Regions from separate parts of the Paraburkholderia edwinii genome, predicted to be linked through region 2. Evidence: predicted binding sites of a transcription regulator. Region 2 holds the regulator's gene; each other region holds the start of a gene.
The links. Region 2 encodes LexA, which represses DNA repair genes until DNA is damaged. Its sites were predicted from a motif close to ACTGTATNNNNATACAGT; they were not measured.
Positions count from the first base shown of each region.

Region 1 (5,557 bases), 670 kb from region 2:
GGATCAGGTAGTCCTCGTCGAGTAGCGGCACGCCGGATTCACCGCTCGTGGCGTCGGGCGGATCGAGCGTCAACTCGGTCAGAAAGCGTTCGCGCGAGGCATAGGTGCCGGCGATGCTTTCCATTTGCAGCAGGTCCGCGTGACGCACCATGGCGTCTTCGTGATTGCGCTCGAGATGCGGTTCGTACCAGCGGCGGATCAGCTCGAATTCCGCGGGCCACTGCGACGTGCGTTCGTTTAGCGTGGACATGAGCGCGACGAACGGCGGCCAGTCTTCGAGCGCGCGCGGCGGCGGGGTGAAGGTGGCGAGCGCCTCTACCGCGCCGCGAACGTTATCGATATCTGCGGTGGCCGCCGTACCGTTATCGGCCACGGACGCCGCCCGACCACCGGCCACCGGAGCGCCGGCCGCGGGAACACCAGCCGCCGGAGCGCCGGCCGCCGGAACACCGGCCGCCGCATCCAGCACCCGCGCCGCCGTCGCCGGCCCCACGCCCGGCAGCAACTGCACGACGCGAAAACCCGCGACGCGGTCGCGCGGATTTTCCGCCCAGCGCAGCACCGCAAGCACGTCCTTCACATGCACCGAATCGAGAAACTTGAGCCCACCGAACTTGACGAACGGGATGTTGCGCCGGGTCAGTTCGATTTCGAGCGCGGCGCTATGGTGCGCGGCGCGAAACAGCACCGCCTGCGACTTCAGCTTGACTCCGGCTTCACGCGCGGCCAGCACCTGTTCGACGACGTAGGCCGCCTGTGCGGCATCGTCGGCCACCGTGACGAGACGCGGCCGCTGTGCCGACGCCTTGTCGGTCCACAAATTCTTCGTAAAACGTTCGGACGCAAGCCCGATGACCGCGTTCGACGCAGTCAGAATCGGCTGCGTCGAACGGTAGTTGCGCTCGAGCGTGACCTGCTTCGCGGGCGGATCGAAATGCGTCGGAAAATCGAGGATGTTGCGCACCGTCGCGCCGCGAAACGAGTAGATAGACTGCGCGTCGTCGCCGACCACGGTCAGCCCACGGCCGTCGGGCTTCAGCGCGAGCAGGATCGACGCCTGCAGGCGATTCGTATCCTGATATTCGTCGACGAGCACGTGATCGAAGCGGCTCGAAAGATCGGCCGCGATCGACGGCTCCGCGGCCATATGCGACCAGTAGAGCAGCAGATCGTCGTAGTCGAGCACGCTTTGCTTCTGCTTTGCGTCGACATACGCGGCAAACAGCACACGCAGGTCCGCTTCCCATTCGCGGCACCACGGAAACGTGCTGTTCAGCGCGTCGCCAAGCGACGCGCCCGTGTTGACGACGCGCGAATAGATTGCAAAACACGTCGACTTCGATGGAAACCGGCGTTCTTTCGCCGAAAAGCCGAGTTCGTGCCGCACGAGATTCATGAGGTCGGCGGAGTCTTCGCGATCGTTGATCGTGAAGGTCGGCGCAAGGCCGATCAGGTCCGCGTATTCGCGCAACAGACGCGCGCCGACGCTGTGAAACGTGCCCGACCACGTCAGGCCTTGCGCAAGCGCCGCACGCGCTCCGAGTGCGTCGCCGGCGATGCGCGTCACTCGGCGCGTCATTTCGATGGCGGCGCGACGCGAAAACGTCAGCAGCAGAATGCGGCGCGGGTCCGCGCCCTTGGCGACCAGATGCGCGACGCGATGCGCGAGCGTGCTGGTCTTGCCGGAGCCCGCGCCCGCGATGACGAGCAAGGCGCCGGGCGGGCGCGCCACGTCATCGGCGCCGTATTCGACGGCCGCACGCTGTTCGTCGTTGAGTTTTGCTAGCCAGGCAGGGACATTCGACGCGTCGGCGCCCGACGCATCGGCGCCAGGCGCGGCAAAAGAGGATTCAGACGTGGAAGCGGCGGAAGACGGCACGGCGTGCGAACGGAATGGGAGTCAGGGCGACGCATACTGTATATCCATACAATGTGCGCCGACAAGCGCCCTTTTTTCGGCACGGGCGGACAAGCGATGCAACGTTCGCCGACGCATGCCGGACCTGCAGCCCGCCACCGCCCGTGCCCGGTCAATGGTGCAGCCGCCGCAGCGTTATGGCCTTCTGCACACGGCCGCGGACCATCACCGCTTACTCCTGCTTCTTCGCGTCCTTTACCCGCGCATCGGCCGCAGCCTTATCGGCATCCGACTGCGCATCGGCCTTCTCCCGGTCCGCCTTCGCCTGCGCGACCGCGGCCTTCTTGTTGGCCTTCGCCTGTTCCTTCGCCGCCTTGTTATCGGCGTGCGTCATCGGTTCGGTAGCCGGATCGTGCGACGTCTGCGCGAACGCGAACGTCGACACGCTGCCCGCGATCAGTGCGGCAAGCAACCGGTTCGTCGATTTAGTCATTTGCTCTCCCTCCTTCAGTCAAAGTGATCGGTAAGTACGGTTAGCGCCTCATTGAGCCCTTCAGCTAACCCTTCGTTCAGCGCCTCGATCAATGTTTGGTCTCGTCATCCGGCACCTGCGTGCCGTTGCCCGACTGCGAATCCATCTTCAACTGGTTAGCGGCGCCCCGCCGATCCGCCTCGCGGTTGATCTTTGCGTTCTTCACCTGCTCCTTGTACTGCGCCTTCGACGCCTTTTTCGCATCGCGATATTCGGCGTTGGCCCGTGCGTCGGCGTCGCGCTTCTGCACGAGCGGATCGGGCGGCGTGGGCGCGGTCAGGGTCTGCCTCGGCGGCGTGCCGGCAGGCGCCGGCGCGGGCATTTGCACGCCTTGCGCGGCGGGCGCCGTGGCAGGCGCATTCGGCGGCGTGCCAGCGGGCGCATTCGGCGCCATAGTGGCCGGTGCGCTCTGCTGCGCGACCTGTCCCGCTTGCGGGTCGGGCACTTGCGGCGCCGCGGGCACCTGATAGACGCGGTTGGCCTGGTTGCCCGGATTGGAGGTCTGCGCGACGGCGGCGGTCGTGGCCAGCGCGGCGATGGAGCTGCCGATCAGCAGCGAACGAAGCTGGGTCATGGCGATCCTCTCTGAAGGTTGTCAGCCGGATGTCACGCATAGCGCGCATTCGGCCTTTGTTTAGCCCGATACAAAACGCAGCAGGCTTTCCTACCGACAGCGTTTTTCTGAGTGAAGTTCATGATCAAACGCGGTTGTTACTGACGGTTTCATTTTCTGACAACTGCATAACATCCGGTCGCGATCGCGTCTTCGATCCGCGGAACGAATTCGCACACGCTTTCCGCAACAGGGCGACGTGCCCTACGCTTTCGCTTATGATGCGAATCCTTTTCCTGACCTTTTCCTGATCGACCGCGTCGTCTCGCGACGACATGCGTCGTCCTTTTTCGCAACCGCCATGCCCAACCTCGATTTCACGCTGACCGGCGACTACGTCGAACTGCACAACCTGCTGAAGCTCACGGGTCTCGCGGACAGCGGCGGCTCCGCGAAAGCGCTCGTCGCATCGGGCGCCGTGAAAGTGGACGACCAGCTCGAACTGCGCAAAACGTGCAAGATCCGCGCGGGTCAGGTCGTGCTGCTCGGCGATACGCGCATCGCTGTCCATGAAGCGTGAGCGCAGCATCGCTAAAATTTCGCATCACCAACGTGCGTGCTGATCGACAGCCGCCGCGCGACGCAATAAGCTGTTCGCTTTAACAAAAACATTACATGCGGCGCGCGCCGCGCATTCGGTGCCGCGCCCCCTCTGCCGTCATGTCCCAATCCGGTCTCTCGCGCCCGCTTGCCGGGCCGCCGTCGCTCACGCGCCATGCCGCCGATACCGCGCGCCTCGCCGCGCCGCTCGCGATCGCGCAGCTGTCGCAGATGGCGATGAGCGTCACCGACACGGTGCTGCTCGGCTCGCTCGGCCCCGATGCGCTCGCGGCGGGAGGCCTCGGCGCGAACCTGTTCTTCGTCGTCGTCACGCTGCTGCAGGGTGTGCTGACGTCGGTTAGCGTCAGCGTCTCGCACGCGCGCGGCGCGCAGGCGGACGAACGGGTGCCGCATATCTACTGGACCGGCTTCGTGCTCTCCATCCTGCTTGCCGTTCCCGCCTTCGTGCTGCTGTCGTTCGCGGCGCCGATCCTCAAAGCGTTCGGCGAGCCGGCCGTTCTCGCCGAGCACATCGGCGAGTACTGCGCGGTGCTGCGCTGGGGCGCGCCCGCGAGTCTGATCGGCGTCGGGCTCATGCGCTCGTTCCTGCCGGCGATCGGCGCGGCGAAGCGTCTGCTGTGGGTCTCGGTCGGCAGCGTGGTGTTCAACGGCTTTCTCAACTACGGACTGATTCACGGCGCGTATCACCTGCCGCGTCTGGGCTTTCTTGGTTCGGCCGTCGCGACGACGATCACTGTCTGGCTGTCCGCGCTGATGCTGATGGCGCTGCTGCATCTGCGGCCGCGCTATCGTCACTTCGTGAGCGCGGCGCGGCCCAACGTGCCGCTGATGGGCGAGCTGTTCGGCATCGGCTGGCCGGTTGCGATCACGTACGGCGTCGAATCGCTGCTATTTCTCGCGACGGGCCTGATGGTGGGTCTGTTCGGCGAAGCGCAGCTCGCCGCGCATCAGATCGCGCTCAACGTCGCGTCGGTGGCCTTCATGGTGCCGCTCGCGATCGGCCAGGCCGCGAATGTGCGCGTCGGCTACTGGTCCGGCGCGGGCGTGCCGCTCGCCGCGCGCCATGCGGGTTTCGTCGCGCTCGGGCTCGGCGTCGGCTTCATGTCGCTATCGGGGCTCGTGATGGTGACCGCACCGCACTGGATCGTCGGCCTCTATCTGCATCTCGACGATCCTTCGAATGCGCACACGGTCGCGCTCGCGAGTTCGCTGCTCGGCGTCGCGGCGATTTTCCAGATTGTCGACGGCATGCAGACGGTCGGATCCGGCGCCCTGCGCGGACTCAAGGACACGCGCGTGCCGATGCTCGCCGCGACCTTCGGCTACTGGGGCATCGGCTTTCCGACCGGATACGTGCTCGCGTTTCACTTCGGCTTCGGCGCGCGCGGCCTGTGGTGGGGACTCGCCGCAGGGCTTGCGAGCGTCGCAATCCTGATGACGTTGCGTTTTCACCGCATAAGCGCGCGGCATGTCGCGGCCGTGCAGGCGTAGTAACCACAACCGCGCTCGCGTTTTGTCAACGCGAGCACATCACCACCGCACACACCGATAACAACAGGACCGCCTCGATGCTTTCCCGCGTTACCCGTCTCTTTCCACTGTGGGCCGTGCTGGTCTCGCTCGCGGCGTACTTCGCGCCCGCTTCGGTCGCCGGCATTGCGCCGCACGTCACCGCGCTGCTCACGCTGATCATGCTGTCGATGGGCGTCACGCTGTCGGTCGCCGATTTTCAGCGCGTCTTCACGCGGCCCGCGCCCGTCGTTGCCGGCATCGTGCTGCACTATCTCGTGATGCCGCTGGCCGCATGGGCAATCGCGAAGATGCTGCTCATGCCGCCCGATCTGACCGCGGGCATGGTGCTGGTCGGCAGCGTCGCGAGCGGCACCGCATCGAACGTGATGATCTATCTCGCGCGCGGCGACGTCGCGTTGTCGGTCACGATCAGCGCGTTGTCGACACTCGTCGGCGTGTTCGCGACGCCGCTGCTCACGCG
Region 1 is NZ_CP080095.1:1,530,165-1,535,721, reverse strand. It holds gene KZJ38_RS06740 (ATP-dependent helicase) at 1-1,879, opposite strand, end outside; gene KZJ38_RS06735 (hypothetical protein) at 2,091-2,351, opposite strand; gene KZJ38_RS06730 (hypothetical protein) at 2,440-2,964, opposite strand; gene KZJ38_RS06725 (RNA-binding S4 domain-containing protein) at 3,305-3,523, shown strand; gene KZJ38_RS06720 (MATE family efflux transporter) at 3,664-5,055, shown strand; gene panS (ketopantoate/pantoate/pantothenate transporter PanS) at 5,133-5,557, shown strand, end outside.
Region 1: the regulator LexA is predicted to act here: its motif matches at 1,915-1,932, upstream of KZJ38_RS06740 (ATP-dependent helicase).

Region 2 (5,557 bases):
CTGACTGCATCCGCCGCAGTCACTGAAACTACTGCGGCGAGTAAATCGAATCGAACACGCCGCCGTCGGCAAAGTGCGTCTTCTGCGCGCTCGTCCAGCCGCCGAAGGTATCGTCGACCGTGTAGAGCTTAAGCTTCGGAAATTTTTCGGTCAGCGAAGCGGGCACCTTGTTCGAACGCGGACGGTAGAAGTTCTTCGCGGCGATCTCCTGCCCTTCCTCGCTATACAGAAACTTCAGATACGCTTCGGCGAGCTTGCGCGTGCCGTGACGGTCCACGACCTTGTCGACTACCGCGACCGGCGGCTCCGCGAGAATACTGACCGACGGCACCACAATCTCGAACTTGTCGGGCCCGAACTCCTTGATCGACAGGAATGCCTCGTTTTCCCACGCGATCAGCACGTCGCCGATGCCGCGCTGCACGAAACTCGTCGTCGCGCCGCGCGCGCCGGAATCGAGCACGCCCGCATTCTTGTAGAGCTTCGACACGAACTCCTTCGCCTTCTGATCGTTGCCGCCCGGTTGATGCAGTGCGTACGCCCATGCAGCCAGATAGTTCCAGCGCGCGCCGCCCGACGTCTTCGGGTTTGGCGTGACGATCGATACGCCCGGCCTGGTCAGATCGTCCCAGTCCTTGATGTGCTTCGGATTGCCCTTGCGCACGAGAAACACGATGGTCGACGTGTACGGCGAGGCGTTGTCGGGCAGGCGCTTCTGCCAGTCCTTGTCGATGAGGCCCTTGTTTGCGAGCGCATCGATGTCGTAGGCGAGCGCGAGCGTCACGACGTCGGCCTGCAGGCCGTCGAGCACCGAGCGCGCCTGGGCGCCCGAGCCCCCGTGCGACTGCTTGAAGGTAACCGACTCGCCGGTCTGCGCTTTCCATTGCTTGCCGAATGCCGCGTTGACGTCCTGATACAACTCGCGCGTCGGGTCGTACGACACATTCAGAAGCGTCGTATCAGCATGCGCCTGTGCCGCCAGCCCGAGCACCGCAGCCGCACCGATGGCCAGCGATGCGAACAATCTTTTTGCGCGCCCAGCCGCGCTTCCTGCCAACCCCGTCGTCCGATAGACCATTGTTTTCTCCGCTTTCCGGTGTTTCCAGGCACGGTGGATTGCTTGTTCCGCCGGGCCTGATATCGATTTGCGGCCAGTCTATCCGCGGCGCTTCATCATTAAAAATAATGTTTCTTCATTTTTTAATACGCAAAAGTGGTAACGATGGCTGGATGCGACGCTCCGTCGTGTATTGCGTCGTTGGAACGCCGCTCGGCGGCGTTTTTGCGGCAGGGAATGAGCCAATGAGGGGCCGATGAGCGGCGAACTTAAAGTAAAGCTTGAAAATCGCCAGATACTGTATAAAAATACAGTCACCTGTTTATCTATACAGTGTCGCCATGACCAAACTTACCGCACGACAGCAGCAGGTTTTCGATCTGATCCGCCGCGCGATCGAGCGCACGGGCTTCCCGCCCACGCGCGCCGAAATTGCGGCTGAGCTGGGCTTCAGCTCGGCGAACTCCGCGGAGGAACACCTGCGGGCGCTGGCCCGTAAGGGCGTGATCGAACTTGCGGCCGGCGCGTCGCGCGGTATCCGGCTGCTCGCCGGGCAGGACGATGCGCCGCATCAGTTCACGCTGCCGCATGCGGCGCTGATGCAACTGTCGCTGCCGCTCGTCGGCCGCGTCGCGGCCGGCAGCCCGATCCTCGCGCAGGAACATATCGCGCAGCACTACGCGTGCGACCCGGCGCTCTTCTCGAGCAAGCCCGACTATCTGCTGAAGGTGCGCGGCCTGTCGATGCGCGACGCGGGCATTCTCGACGGCGACCTGCTCGCGGTGCAAAAGCGCAGCGAAGCGAAAGACGGCCAGATCATCATTGCGCGTCTCGGCGACGACGTCACGGTCAAGCGCTTGAAGCGCCGGCCGAACGGCATCGAACTGATCGCCGAGAACCCTGATTACGAGAACATTTTTGTCGAAGCCGGCAGCGCGGATTTCGCGCTCGAAGGCATCGCGGTCGGCCTGATCCGGCCCAGTGAATTCTGATTTTCCGCTGATTGAGCGCCCCGAGTTTTCGCTGAGTTTTCCGCTCAGTTCTGGCTGAGTCGTCGCTCAATTGCCACTCAGTTGCCACTCGGCTGCCAGCTCAGTTTCTGCCCAGTATCCGAATACCGCCTGGAGAGATTCATGGAACGCCTTGCCCGCCTGCTGCCCTTCCGCCAGTTCGGCCGTCTACGCCACTTGCGCAACCTCGTACCGTGCGCCGTGCTCGACGCGATGCATGTACCGCGCACAGGTTCGCTGTTCGATTTCGAAGAGCATGAGCGAACGATGGCCGACGCTGACGCGTCGTCGCAGCACGCGTCGTTGCCGTCGTCGCAACCCGCGTTTGCACGCGTTTCGCTGAACGCCGCGCTCAACGCGGAGCCCGCTCGTCGTGCGCCGGTGCGCGTGTACCACGGGCCGTCGCGGCTCATTATGGTCGGCACCGTCGATGCGGTGTGCAGCATGATCGACCGCTGCATTGCCGAGGAGCATGCGCAAGCGCAAGCGGCCTGAGCAGGCTCGTTCATCGCGGACGCGCACGTCGCGGACGCGCACGTCGGGAACGCGTACGTCGCCAACGCGCATGTCGCGAAACGTGCATGTAGCCTACGCGCATGTCGCCAACATGCGCGGCGCGATGAAGCACATGAAATTGCGGGATCGTTTCAGCGAGAATGGGGTCCACGTTAGGTCACCCTATTCAACCCATTGAAGGAACGTCCCGCACGATGATGGTCCGCACAAGCCGCGCGAAGCGCGCGATCAATGACCGTATCGGTCACCCCATCAATCGCAACATGAATCACAGGATGAACGGCAGCGTCAGGCGGTCCGTGCTGGTCACGCTTGTTGTCATTGTCGTTCTGATCGCGCTGGCCTTCGCCTATGCATCGCCGTATATCGCCCTCGACCGACTGAAGCGCGCAGCCGATGCGCGCGATGCGGCAACGGTCAACCAATACGTCGATTTTCCGGCGTTTCGCGAAAGCCTCAAGGAACAGCTCGGCGCCCTGCTTAGACGCAGAATCGGCGCGGAAAGCCATGGCAATCCGCTCGCCGCACTGGGCGCGATGATCGGCGTTGCGTTGATCGGGCCGCTCGTCGATGCGTATGCCACGCCGGACGGCGTCGCCGCGTTGCTGAACGGAATACCGCCGCGCGGTGAACCCGGTGAACGGCCGCCTGCGCCGCCGGATGCATCGGCTTCGTCGTCAAATGGCGGCAACCCGGCCGCGGCGCCGCCTGCTCCACCCGCGCCACCGGCGGCATCCGCGGAGAACAGCTCGAAGCCGCCTCAACCTCCGCAGACCTCGGCCGGGTACCGCAGCCTGAACGAGTTCGTCGTCACGTATCAGCATGGTGTCGGCGATACGCGCTACGCCGCGATTTTCCATCGCGAGGGCCTCTTCACATGGAAGCTCGCGGCGGTCGATCTCGGCCAGGATCTCGGCCACGATCCCGGCAAATAAGCGCCGGGCGCGCCAACGCAACGCTCACGCTGCGGCAGCCGGCTGCTCGTCGTCGGGCGACGAACACGCAACGAGAATGCTGCACGACACACGATCGAGCAGCGGCGTGTTGCCCGCGCCCATCCACCATCGCGAGAGTCCATGCCGGCAGCGATGGCCGACCACGACGAGATCGACCTTCAGCTCTTCCGCGAGCGCCGCGATTTCATCGATCGGATGACCGAACGCGAAATGCCCCTGCGCCCGGACGCCGCGCTCGGTCAGCCAGTCGACGCCTTCCTGCAGGATGTCGCGCGCTGTCTTTTCGAAGCTGCCGCACGCGACATCGGTGAGCAGGCCCGCGCTTTGCGCGATGCTCGAGCGCATGTCGACCACCGACAGCAAATGCGTTTCCGCCTTCAGATCCAATGCCAGATCCGCGCCGCAACGCAGCGCCTTGCGGCCTTCGCGCGAGCCGTCGTAGCACAGCAGAATTTTTTGATAGCTGGCCATGTCGTTCTCCCTTCCGCGCCGATCGCGGACTTCGAGTCAATCATGGTGCGCCGCAATTGCGCTTGCAAGGGATGGAAAACGCTAAGTGCGCGCGAGCGCTCGCTACGCTGTATGCGGCACCGCACGAAAGCCCGTGCACGCGTGGGGACGGCTGTCCGGCGCTCGAAGAGGTGGCCTAGAATAGGCAGCCGCGATCTTTGTCGAATCAACCTTCGTCTCCGGACCTTCCGCCCATGCCCGACGCCGCCATCGAATTTCATCGAGTCGAAAAGTGTTACGGCGGCCGAAAGGTCGTCGACGGGTTGTCGTTCGATGTGCGGGTCGGCGAATGTTTCGGTCTGCTAGGTCCGAACGGCGCCGGCAAGACCACCACGCTGCGCATGCTGCTCGGCATCGCCGCGCCCGATGCCGGCGCGATCCGCCTGTGCGGCGAACCGATCCCCGAGCGTGCGCGCATCGCCCGTGCGCGCATTGGCGTGGTTCCGCAATTCGACAATCTCGACCCCGACTTCACCGTTCACGAGAATCTGCTCGTGTTCGGCCGCTACTTCGGCCTGAACGCGAAAGAAACGCGCGAACTCGTGCCCTCGCTGCTCGAATTCGCGCGGCTCGAACACAAGGCCGATGCGCGTGTCGCCGAACTGTCGGGCGGCATGAAGCGGCGGCTGACGCTCGCGCGTGCGCTCGTCAACGACCCGGACGTGCTCGTGATGGACGAGCCGACCACGGGCCTCGATCCGCAGGCGCGCCACCTGATCTGGGAACGGCTGCGCTCGCTGCTCGCGCGCGGCAAGACGATTCTTTTGACCACGCACTTTATGGAAGAGGCCGAACGCCTGTGCGACCGGCTTTGCGTGATCGAAGAAGGCCGCAAGATCGCCGAGGGCGCACCGAAAGAACTGATCGCCTCGGAGATCGGCTGCGATGTGATCGAAGTCTACGGACCCGACCCGCTCGCGCTGCGCGATGCGCTCGCGCCATTCGCCACGCGTATCGACATCAGCGGCGAGACGCTCTTCTGTTATGTCGACGATCCGCAGCCCGTGCACGCGCAACTGAAGCAGCGCGACGACGTGCGTTATCTGCATCGGCCAGCGAATCTCGAAGACGTGTTTTTACGGCTCACCGGCCGCGAGATGCAAGACTGAAGCGACAGGACTCAAATAGCAAAACCAGGCAGCAGAACCAGGCAGGACTTATCGACCATGGATGCACGCTCATACGACACACCCGACCGCCCGCTCAAGCCCGCGCGCGAACGCTTCGCGGCGCTGCCCGCCAACGCGCTGAACTGGGTCGCGGTATGGCGCCGCAATTACCTCGTGTGGCGCAAGCTCGCGCTCGCGTCAATGTTCGGCAATCTCGCCGATCCGATGATCTATCTGTTTGGTCTCGGCTTCGGGCTCGGGCTGATGGTCGGACGCGTCGACGGTGTGTCGTATATCGCATTCCTCGCGGCAGGCACGGTCGCATCGAGCGTGATGATGTCGGCGAGCTTCGAGTCGATGTATTCGGGCTTTTCGAGAATGCACGTGCAGCGCACGTGG
Region 2 is NZ_CP080095.1:2,202,904-2,208,460, reverse strand. It holds gene KZJ38_RS09830 (sulfate ABC transporter substrate-binding protein) at 29-1,078, opposite strand; gene lexA (transcriptional repressor LexA) at 1,399-2,049, shown strand; gene KZJ38_RS09820 (hypothetical protein) at 2,191-2,562, shown strand; gene KZJ38_RS09815 (DUF2939 domain-containing protein) at 2,847-3,518, shown strand; gene KZJ38_RS09810 (universal stress protein) at 3,543-4,010, opposite strand; gene nodI (nodulation factor ABC transporter ATP-binding protein NodI) at 4,244-5,158, shown strand; gene KZJ38_RS09800 (ABC transporter permease) at 5,216-5,557, shown strand, end outside.

Region 3 (5,557 bases), 710 kb from region 2:
GAAAGAGCCGGTCGCGATCATCGAGCATCCGGACGTGCGCCGCATGCTGTCGACGATGCGCGCGCTGACCGAAGCGTCGCGCGCGCTCGCTTACGTCGCGGCGGCGCATTGCGATCTTGCGCGCCGTCACCCCGATGCGGCGACGCGCGCTGGACACCAGGCGGTCTACGAATATCTCGTGCCGATCGTGAAGGGCTGGAGCACGGAACTGTCGCTCGACGTGACGAGCCTCGGCGTGCAGGTGCACGGCGGCATGGGCTTTATCGAAGAGACGGGCGCCGCGCAGTACTACCGCGACGCGCGCATTCTGCCGATCTACGAAGGCACGACCGCGATTCAGGCGAACGATCTGGTCGGCCGCAAGACGCTGCGCGATAACGGCGTGGTCGCGCAGCAACTGCTCGCGCAGATCGCGCAGACCGTCGATGCGCTTGTCGCGCAGCGCGGCGGCGCGTTCGAATCGATGCGTCAGCAACTATCTCATGCGCACCATGCGCTGCAGGCCTCGGTGAACTTCGTGGTCTGGAATGCGAAGAACGATCCGAACGCGGTGTTTGCGGGCAGCGTGCCGTATCTGAAGCTCGCGGGCATCGTGCTCGGCGGCTGGCAGATGGCGCGCGCGATGCTCGCCGCCGCGCGCAAGCGCGACGAAGATCCGTCGTTCTACGACGCGAAGATCGCCACCGCGCAGTTCTATGCCGAGCATGTGCTGCCGCAGGCCGCGGCGCTCGAAACGTCGATCGTCAGCGCGCGAGGCGGCGAGGGCGTGCTGGGGTTATCGGCGGATCAGTTCTGAGTGTCGTGAGCTGAACGCGGGGTCGTGCAGTACGAGCCCGCGTCCGACGTCATGCCGCCGGTGGGCAGCGCGCTCTGTGGTGGCGCGGCGAACGTTCGCCCGACGCGCAGGCCGCTGATCCCTTCGCCTGGCTTCGTATAGCGCGCGTGCTGGCGCCGTAGCGATGGAAACGAAAAGGGGGCGTTCGTTTGAACGCCCCCTGAACTTTTAGCGACTGCTTCTGCTTTGTGACTGCTTACGCGTTGGCACTGCTTATGCGTACGCCGGACGCGGCGTGCTGCCGAATTCGCGATCGTAGCGATGCACGGACAAATCGTGCGACTGGATCGCGGGCTTGCGGCCCGAGATCAGATCGGCGAGCAGTTGGCCCGAGCCGCACGACATCGTCCAGCCGAGCGTGCCGTGCCCCGTGTTCGTGAACAGGTTCGAAATCGGCGTGCGGCCGACGATCGGCGTGCCGTCCGGCGTCATCGGGCGCAGTCCCGTCCAGAACGTCGCCTTCGACGTATCGCCGCCGCCGGGGAACAGGTCGTTCACGCACATTTCGAGCGTTTCGCGGCGCGCTTCCTTGAGCTGCTTGTTAAAGCCGACGATCTCGGCCATGCCGCCGACGCGGATCCGGTCGTCGAAACGCGTGATCGCGATCTTGTACGTTTCGTCGAGCACGGTCGACACCGGCGCCGCTGCCGGATTCACGACCGGCGCCGTGATCGAATAGCCCTTGAGCGGATAGACCGGAATCTTGATCAGGTTCGCGAGGAACTGCGTCGAATACGATCCGAGCGCAACGACGAAAGCGTCCGCGCGCACGGTTTGCGCGCCGCATTTCACGCCGCCGATGCGGCCGCCGTCCATCAGCAGCGCGTCGATCGGCGTATTGAAGCGAAAGCGCACGCCGATCTGTTCGGCAAGCGCGGCAAGGCGCGTGGTGAACAGCTGGCAATCGCCGGTCTCGTCGCCGGGCAGGCGCAGGCCGCCGGTCAGCTTGTGCGCGGTCGCTGCAAGCGCCGGTTCGGCGCGCGCGAGATCGGCGGGCATCAGCAATTCGTACGCGACATTCGCTTCCTTGAGCACCGCGACGTCTTTGGCCGCGCCATCGAGTTGCTGCTGCGTGCGGAACAGCTGCAGTGTGCCGCCCGTGCGGCCTTCGTAGTGGATGCCGGTCTCGGCGCGCAGCGCCTGCAGGCAGTCGCGGCTGTATTCAGCAAGGCGCACCATGCGCGACTTGTTGATCGCATAGCGCTCGGACGTGCAGTTGCGCAGCATCTGCCACATCCATTGCAGCTGGAATTGCGAGCCGTCCAGACGGATGGCGAGCGGCGCGTGCTTCTGGAACATCCACTTGACGGCCTTCAGCGGCACACCGGGTGCAGCCCACGGCGACGCGTAGCCGGGCGAAATCTGCCCCGCGTTGGCGAAGCTCGTTTCGAGCGCCGGGCCGGCTTCGCGATCGATCACGGTGACCTCGTGGCCCGCGCGGGCGAGATAATAAGCACTCGTCACGCCGACGACGCCGCTGCCTAAGACGACTACACGCATTGCTCGACTCCCAGTAGTTTCGGGGCACGCCGCGTCTTAGTACCGTGTGTCGATTCGCTGACGTGCGCCCGATATTCAGGCTGACAGCGGATTAACGGGGTGATGTGCGGAATGTCCAGTGTTAACCGCTATACTATTGAGGTTGACGTAGGTTTTGTTATCGTATTTTTTCAAATTTCAGTAATAAACAGAGATTCCGAGAGACCCCAGCGATGAGAACGCAGCGTCAGCCGATCCGTGCGCTCGACAAGATCGATCGCAAGATTCTCAAGGTGCTGCAACTGGACGGCCGCATCGCGATGAAAGACCTCGCCGAACAGGTGGGGTTGTCGGTCACGCCTTGCATCGAGCGCGTCAAGCGCATGGAGCGCGACGCCGTCATCACGGGCTATTTCGCGCGCGTGAATCCGGCCGAACTGGGCGCGGCGCTGCTCGTGTTCGTCGAAATCACACTCGACCACAAAAGCGGCAACATGTTCGACCAGTTCCGGCGCGAGGTGCAGAAGATCCCGGAAGTACTCGAATGCCATCTGGTGTCGGGCGACTTCGACTATCTGATCAAGGCGCGCATCGGCGAAATGGCCGACTACCGGAAACTGCTCGGCGATATCCTGCTACAGCTACCCGGGGCGGTGCAGTCGAAAAGCTATGTGGTGATGGAGGAGATCAAGGAGACGCTGACGATCGCTGTCGGCGATTGACTGGTTTCTTGTGACTTGATGGCGCGCGTTTGCGGTCTTGTTTGCGGTCTCGACAAACGGCGTAAACACTGTATATTTATACAGGTGTTTTGCCGCTTTCAGTGTATGCCGTGAACGACGCCGACCCCGATTTTTCTCACGCTGGTTCCCGCGATCCTGCTCGTGCGCCCTCGCGCGCTTTGTCTCCCGATGTGTCGGCCGATGCGTCGTACGATCCGGACCGCGAGTATCCCGTTGCGCCGCCTGTGCCGCGCAAGGGCCGCGGCGCGGTGACGAACCTGCAGGGCCGCTACGAAGTTGACCAGCGCGAGGCCGTCGACGACGGCTGGACCGAATACGCGGAGCCCGGTGAGGAAGGTGAAAGCCCTGCGCTGCGCACTCAGGTGTTCGAGGAGCACGCGAAAAGCATCCTCACGCACAACGCGTCGCCGGATATTCCGTTCAGCGTGTCGCTCAATCCGTACCGCGGCTGCGAGCACGGCTGCATCTATTGCTTCGCGCGCCCGACGCACGCGTATCTGGGCCTGTCGCCGGGACTCGATTTCGAGAGCCGGATCTACGCGAAAGTCAATGCGCCGGAGCTGCTCGCACGCGAGCTGTCGAAGAAGAACTACGTGCCGGAGCCGATCGCGCTAGGCGTCAATACCGACGCGTGGCAACCGGTCGAGCGCGATTTGCGGTTGACGCGCCGCGTGATCGAGGTGCTGCACGACCGTCATCATCCGTTTGCGGCCATTACGAAGTCGTCGCTGATCGAGCGCGAACTCGATCTGCTCGTGCCGATGGCCGAACGCGGGCAGGTGATGGCCGCGATCACGATCACGACGCTCGACGCCGATATCGCGCGCACGCTCGAGCCGCGCGCGGCCACGCCGTCGCGGCGTCTGCGCACGATCCGCACGCTGTCCGAGGCGGGCGTGCCGGTCGGCGTCAGCATCGCGCCGGTCATTCCGTTCGTCACCGAACCCGATATGGAGCGCGTGCTCGAAGCGTGCGTCGAAGCGGGCGCGACCAGCGCGAGCTACATCGTGTTGCGCCTGCCGTGGGAAGTCGCGCCGTTATTCAAGGACTGGCTGGCCGCGCATTTCCCGGACCGCGCGGATCGGGTAATGAGCCGTGTGCGCGATATGCGCGGCGGCAAGGACTACGATTCGTCGTTCGCGCACCGGATGAAGGGCGAGGGACTATGGGCGGATCTGCTGAAGCAGCGGTTCGCGAAGGCGACGCGGCGGTTGGGGTTGAATGCGCGGCAGCACGGCATTCTCGATATGTCGCAGTTTCGGCGCGTCGAGCCGCCGCCGAAGCCGGCGGCGGATGACAAGCAGCTCGATCTGTTTTAGGCGATGGCGGTCGTCGCGGCCGTCACGTCCGTGGCGGCTTTGGAGGCTACGGCTCGAGGACTATTGCGAAATCGACTTCGCCGCCTCGATCTGCGACTCGAAGTAAGTCTGAAACGTCACCGCGAGGCCCGTCATCAGCAGAAACGCGCCGATCAGCAGCGAAAAGATCACGACGAAGATCACGGTCCAGCCGGACTCGCTGTCGCGCCCGGTGTGCGCATTGAACTGCGCGTCCCATTTCTCGTCGGGGCGCAGCCCATAGACGATCGCCGCCAGAAATGCCGCAAGCAGCGAGATCGTGCCCGGTACGACGAGCGCCCAGCCGAGGATCGACGCACGTTCGGTCGCCATCAGCAGCAGGAAGCCCGGCACGCCGATCAGCGTGCCGACGATATGCGCCCAGCCGAACACGTCGCGCGCGCCATACAGATAGAAACGGTGCGCGCCGAGCGAGCCGAAGAAGAACGCGAGTGCGGCAGTCAGGGTTTTGGAACGAAAACGCGCGGGATGCGAAGCGGCAGTCGACATGAAAGTAGGCGGCAAGGTAACGGGCGGCGCAGTCCGGTATCAGATAAGGAGGGGGTGAGCGCCGACGCGCATTCTACGCTGTGACGCCTCGTGCCCGTCAGGTGGCGTGGTGACGCGGGCCGGGCTGGATTGCGCCGACCTGGGCGGCCGGGCGTACGTGCGGCGTCTCCGCCGCTGTTGTTCAGATGTTTTGACGCGCCCGGCGAAGGCCTCGCCGGCACGCCGGCCGTCGATCGCGTTGTAATTTCACACCGGCCAATCCCGTGGCGCGCTCAGTTTATGCCGGTAAGTGTTTGTTATGGCTTTGCTTTCCGGCTATAATCTCGCGTTTCAGTAGTTCCGAACCCGGTTTTCAAGGACTTTAAGTATGGTCATCATCCGCTTGGCTCGTGGCGGCTCGAAGAAGCGCCCGTTCTACAACATCGTCGCTACCGACTCGCGTAACCGCCGTGACGGCCGTTTCATCGAGCGCATCGGTTTCTACAACCCGGTCGCGACCAAGGGCGAAGCGCTGCGCATCGCGCAAGACCGCCTGACCCACTGGCAAAGCGTTGGCGCGCAACTGTCGGAAACGGTTCAGCGTCTCGTGAAGGAAGCGCAAAAGGCGCAACCGGCTGCTTAATTGTGGCAAAAGCGCGTGGCAAAAGCGTGTG
Region 3 is NZ_CP080095.1:1,491,797-1,497,353, forward strand. It holds gene KZJ38_RS06540 (acyl-CoA dehydrogenase) at 1-796, shown strand, start outside; gene KZJ38_RS06545 (D-amino acid dehydrogenase) at 1,049-2,335, opposite strand; gene KZJ38_RS06550 (Lrp/AsnC ligand binding domain-containing protein) at 2,548-3,036, shown strand; gene KZJ38_RS06555 (PA0069 family radical SAM protein) at 3,216-4,376, shown strand; gene KZJ38_RS06560 (NINE protein) at 4,437-4,904, opposite strand; gene rpsP (30S ribosomal protein S16) at 5,272-5,526, shown strand.
Region 3: the regulator LexA is predicted to act here: its motif matches at 3,104-3,121, upstream of KZJ38_RS06555 (PA0069 family radical SAM protein).

Region 4 (5,557 bases), on a different replicon from region 2:
CACTGATCGATCAGGCTGTCGAGTTCGGCCTTCAGCGCCTGCAGGTCGCGAATCTTTCGCTCGACCTCTGCACGGTGTGCGGACGCAATGGCGTCGATGGCTCCGCATGGCCGGTCGCGGTCGTCGGCCAGCTCGAGCAGCTCGCGAACCTGATCGAGCGAGAAACCCAGATCCCGCGCGCGGCGGATAAAGCTCAGACGGCCAAGGTGCTCGCTCGTGTACGCACGGTAATTTCCTTCGGTGCGGGCCGGTTGCGGCAGCAGCCCGGTCTTTTCGTAGAAACGGATCGTTTCGACCTTCGTGCCCGTTGCGCGTGCAAGCTGGCCGATTGCCAGCGTGGCAGGTTCCATTCGCTTGACCCTGTAGTAGCTACAGGGTCTATCGTAGTGACCGTGATGAAATCTGTCGAGGTCGAAACGGTGAACGCCCCCCTTCCGCTGAAGCTGCGCATCGAAGGAATGGACTGTGCGTCGTGTGCGCTGAAGATCGAAAACGCGATGAAACGGCTGCCCGGTGTATCGGACATCAGCGTCAGCTATGGTCAGGAAAGCCTGAACCTCAAATTTGATGAGAACCGGACGTCTGTCGCCGCGATCGAGGAGAAGGTTCGCGCGCTTGGCTTCACACCGGTCAGCGGCATCGCACGGGAGCAGATTCGTGCGGGAGCGCCCGCCGAAGCAGGTCATTCGTCGTGGTGGCGCGCGCGCAAGGCGCGGCTTGTTGCGGTTATTGGCGGACTGTTCGCCGGTGCCGCGCTCGTCGCGCATCTCGCACCGGGCATCGCACAGTGGGCCTGGTCGATCGCCGCCATCGTCACCATCGTCCCGTTCGCGCGACGCGCATATGCCGGCGCCGTGTCCGGCACGCCGTTCAGTATCGAAACGCTGATGTCGGTCGCCGCGCTTGGCGCGCTATCGATCGGCGCCCCCGAAGAAGCCGCTGCAGTGATTCTCCTGTTTGCGCTTGGCGAATTGCTCGAAGGCGTGGCGGCCGGCAAGGCGCGTGCGGGAATCGAGACGCTGGTCGCATTGATTCCCCGCGATGCGTTACGCGAGCGCGACGGTACGTTGCAACGCGTGCCGGCCGATACGCTCGCGATAGGCGACATCGTGATCGTGCGGCTCGGCGACCGCATTCCAGCGGACGGCAATGTGATCGGCGGCACGGCGGACATCGATGAATCGCCCGTGACCGGTGAATCAGTCCCCGTCGCGAAGACAGTCGGGGCAGCCGTTTATGCCGGCAGTATTAGCACGAACGGTGAGCTGCGCATCGATGTGAAGCGCGCGGCCGCCGACAACACGATCGCGCGGATTGTTCACATGGTCGAAACCGCGCAGGAATCGAAGGCGCCGACCGCGCGCCTGATCGACCGCTTCAGTCGGCGCTATACGCCGGCTGCGATGGTCATTGCGCTGCTCGTTGCGATCGTGCCGCCGCTCGTGTTCCATGCGCCGTGGGACACATGGATCTACCGCGGCCTCGCGACATTGCTGATCGCGTGTCCGTGCGCGCTGGTCATCTCGACGCCTGCAGCAATTGCGTCGGGTCTCACGGCACTCGCACGGCGCGGCTTGCTCGTGAAGGGCGGCGCCGCGCTGGAAACGCTCGGCCGCATCAGGACGGTCGCGTTCGACAAGACCGGCACCTTGACGGCCGGCCGTCCCGAAGTGACCGACATCGTTGCGCTCATGGGCACACAGGACGAGTTGCTGGCAAAGGCCGCTGCGGTCGAATGCAAGGCGAGCCATCCGCTCGGCGTGGCTATCGTCGCAGTTGCGCGTCAGCGCGGCCTCGAACTGCCGGCGAGCTTTGGGGCCGCGCTGACGGTTCCCGGCAAAGCGATCACCGCGCGGTTGAAGAGCGGTTTCGTATCGGTGGCTTCGCCGCGTTATGTGGCCGAACAGACCGCCCTTGATGGGGCGCTCGTTACGCAGTTGGAAGGGCTTGAACAGCAGGGCAAGACGGTCGTGGTCGTGCTTGCGGGCAAGCGGGTCGAAGGGCTGATCGCTTTGCGCGACGAGCCACGATCCGACGCGAAGCGCGCGGTGGAGGCGCTGCACCGGATGGGCATCGACACCGTGATGCTGACCGGCGATAACCGTCGCACGGCAAACGCGATCGGTGACGCGCTTGGTGTGCGTCCGGTTGCGGACCTTCTGCCCGACGCCAAGCTCACGGAGATCGCGGCGCTACGCGAGCAGGGGCCTGTCGCGATGGTGGGCGATGGCATCAACGACGCTCCCGCGCTTGCTGCGGCGTCGGTCGGCATCGCGATGGGCGGAGGGACCGACGTTGCGCTGGAAACGGCGGAGGCAGCGCTGCTGCGCGATGAACTGACGGGTGTCCCCGAGCTGATAGCCGGATCGAAAGCGACGCTCGCGAATATCTGGCAGAACATCGGGTTCGCGCTCGGGCTCAAGGCGGTGTTCCTGTGCACGACGCTCTTTGGCGTGACGTCGCTCTGGATGGCCATTCTTGCCGATACCGGCGCGACCGTTATTGTGACGGCGAACGCATTGCGGCTGTTGCGCTTTGGCTACCGCGAAAGATAGATAGATTTGTTCAGTCTCGCCCCGCGCCTCCCGGCCCCTGGAGCCTCCGCCCCGATCCGGGCGGTCTGACAATCTCCACTATTCCAATCTCACGAAACGGCTTCAGTCTCGCGAATTCCGTTTCCCTGCAGCAGCACGCAGACTGGTAAATCGTGCACATTGCCATGAGGGCTGTATAAATATACAGTTCGTCTGTCTCGCTCATTTGCCCGAGGCTTTCACGCCCACTGTCCGTTAGCGCCGTGCCGAACGACACTCCAGATCCGCTCTATTACCTGCGCAATTTCGAACGTGCGCTCGACTGGCTCGCCACGCGTTACGCCGATCTGCTCGACGACGCCGAGCGCGCGTTTCTGCATGGCTTTGCACGTATGCCTGAAGCGTCGCGCGCATTGCTCACGCGCATGCTGATGCGCAAAGGCACGCTTTTTCGCACGAGCCGTCTTGAGTATCTCGAGATCGGTTGCCCGCACGCGGCCGCCGGGCCGCTTATCGCGGCGGGCTGGGTCGACGCGAATGCGCCGCTGACCCTCGACGAACTCTTCGAATTAACGACGCGCGCGGAATTGCTTGCGTGCTTTCCGGCCGAACTGGCCGGTGCGAAATCCGCGCGCAAGCACGAATGGCTCGCGCTGCTGCGCGATGCGTATGCCGATGCGCGCACCTATACCGAATGGCGCACGCAAGCGGCAGAGCGTGTATTGCAGGTGAGCATTGCGCCACTGTGCGAGCGTTTCAGGCTGATGTTTTTCGGCAATCTGCAGCAGGACTGGACCGAGTTCGTGCTGGCCGACCTTGGCGTGTATCAATACGAGCCGGTTGCGTTTGCGCCGTCGTCGCGGGCGTTTCAGAAGCGCGACGATGTCGAGATTTATCTCGCGCTGCATGCATGCGGCGAGACGCTTTACGCGCTCGAAACGCTCGCCCCGAGCGAACACGACGCTTCAATCGAAACGCTATGTGATGCACTGCTGCGCACAATTGACGAGATCGAGACAGACAACGCATGGCTCGCAACGCGGCGTGAAAAGCTTTTCTATCGCATCGGCTATTGGGCGGAACGTCGCCGCCAATGGGATACAGCGACTCACCTGTACGCGCGTTGCGTATGGCCCGGGGCGCGCCACCGGCACATACGTGTGCTTGAACTGGCCGGCCGCGTGCAAGACGCGCTGACGCTCGCGCTGCGAGCCGCAAGCGAGCCGGAGAGCGAAGAAGAAAGCCAGCGCGTCGCGCGGATGCTGCCGCGGCTGCAGCGGCAGGCGGGTATATCGACGCGCTCGTCACGGTCAGTGCCGCGTGCCGCGCGCGGCGCGGCGGGTGCTGCGGCATCGGCGCATACAGTCGAACGCAGCGTGCTGACGCTCGCGCGGCCTGCTGAGCCGACCTCGGTCGAATACGTCGTGCTCGACCATCTGAGCGAGCACGATGCGCCGGTGTACTACGTCGAAAACGCGCTGATCAATTCGCTGTTCGGCCTGCTGTGCTGGGAGCCGGTGTTCGCGGCGCTGCCCGGCGCGTTCTTTCATCCGTTTCAACGCGGCCCCGCCGATCTGCACGCGCCGGACTTTTACGCAAAGCGCGCCGCGCTATTCGACGCGTGCCTTGCCCAACTCGACGACGATGCCAGTTCCCGCTATCGCGCAACGATACTGCGCCATTTCGAAAGCAAAGCGGGGCGGCAATCGCCGTTCGTGTTCTGGAACCTGCTGACGCCCGAGTTGCTCAATCTTGCGCTCGACTGCGTGCCGGCCGCGCATCTGAAACTGTTTTGCGAGCGGCTGCTGCGTGATGTTCGCGGCAATCGTTCAGGCTTGCCCGATCTGATCCGCTTCTGGCCGCATGAGCGGCGTTATGAGCTGATCGAGGTAAAAGGGCCCGGCGACCGGCTGCAGGACAATCAGATCCGTTGGCTTGCGTATTGCGTGCAGCACGGCATTCCGGTGCGTGTGCTCGATGTGCGATGGGCCGATAGCGTCGACGGCGATGCCGATGCTGATGCCGGTGATGCTAATGATGAACCCGGCGCCCCCGGCGCACCCGCCGATGACGGCATCGCCCGCGCAACGGAGACGGCCACATGAACTACGTGGTCGCCGTCCGCACGCTATGCGAGTTCACCGCGAAGCGCGGTGATCTCGACCTGCGTTTCACGCCGGCGCCGAGCGCGGCCGAAGGCATCGCAGGGCACGGCGTGGTCGCCGGCCGGCGCGATAGCGGCTACGAAACCGAACTCACGTTGAGCGGCGTCTATCGTGGCCTCACGGTGCGCGGCCGCGCCGACGGTTACGATGCCGCGCGCAACCGGCTCGAAGAGATCAAGACGTATCGTGGCGACCTCGAACGCATGCGCGAAAACCATCGCGCGTTGCATTGGGCGCAGGCGCTGATTTACGGGCATTTGCTATGCGAGGCGCGCGCGTTCGCGGAACTCGACATCGCGCTCGTGTACTTCGATATCGGGAGCCAGAAAGAGACGCTTTTGACCGAGCGTCATACCGCAACCGCGTTACGCACGTTCTTCGAGCAGCAATGCGAGCGCTTTATCGCGTGGGCCGAACGCGAAGCAGCCCATCGCGCCGCACGCAATGCGTTTCTCAGCGAACTCAGGTTTCCGTACGGCGCATTTCGCAGCGGCCAGCGCGAGCTGTCGGTCGCCGTCTACCGTGCGGCGCGCGATGGCCGCGCGCTGCTCGCGCAGGCGCCGACCGGCATCGGCAAGACGCTCGGCACGATTTTCCCTTTGCTGAAGGCATGCGCGGAAGATCATATCGATCGCGTGTTCTTCCTGACCGCGAAAACGCCGGGACGCGCGCTTGCGTTCGATGCGCTCGATATGCTTGAGCGTGCGTGCGGGGAGGGCGCTGCGAAGGTCGCCACGAACGACGCCGGCGACGACACGAGCCATTGCGCGCATGCCGCTTCCGTCTCGGCCTTTGATGCCGACGAAGTCCACGGCACGCCGAAACACAGATTCCCGTTGCGCGTGCTCGAACTCGTCG
Region 4 is NZ_CP080096.1:2,698,777-2,704,333, reverse strand. It holds gene KZJ38_RS33490 (MerR family transcriptional regulator) at 1-350, opposite strand, end outside; gene KZJ38_RS33485 (heavy metal translocating P-type ATPase) at 420-2,555, shown strand; gene KZJ38_RS33480 (VRR-NUC domain-containing protein) at 2,798-4,639, shown strand; gene KZJ38_RS33470 (ATP-dependent DNA helicase) at 4,636-5,557, shown strand, end outside.
Region 4: the regulator LexA is predicted to act here: its motif matches at 2,726-2,743, upstream of KZJ38_RS33480 (VRR-NUC domain-containing protein).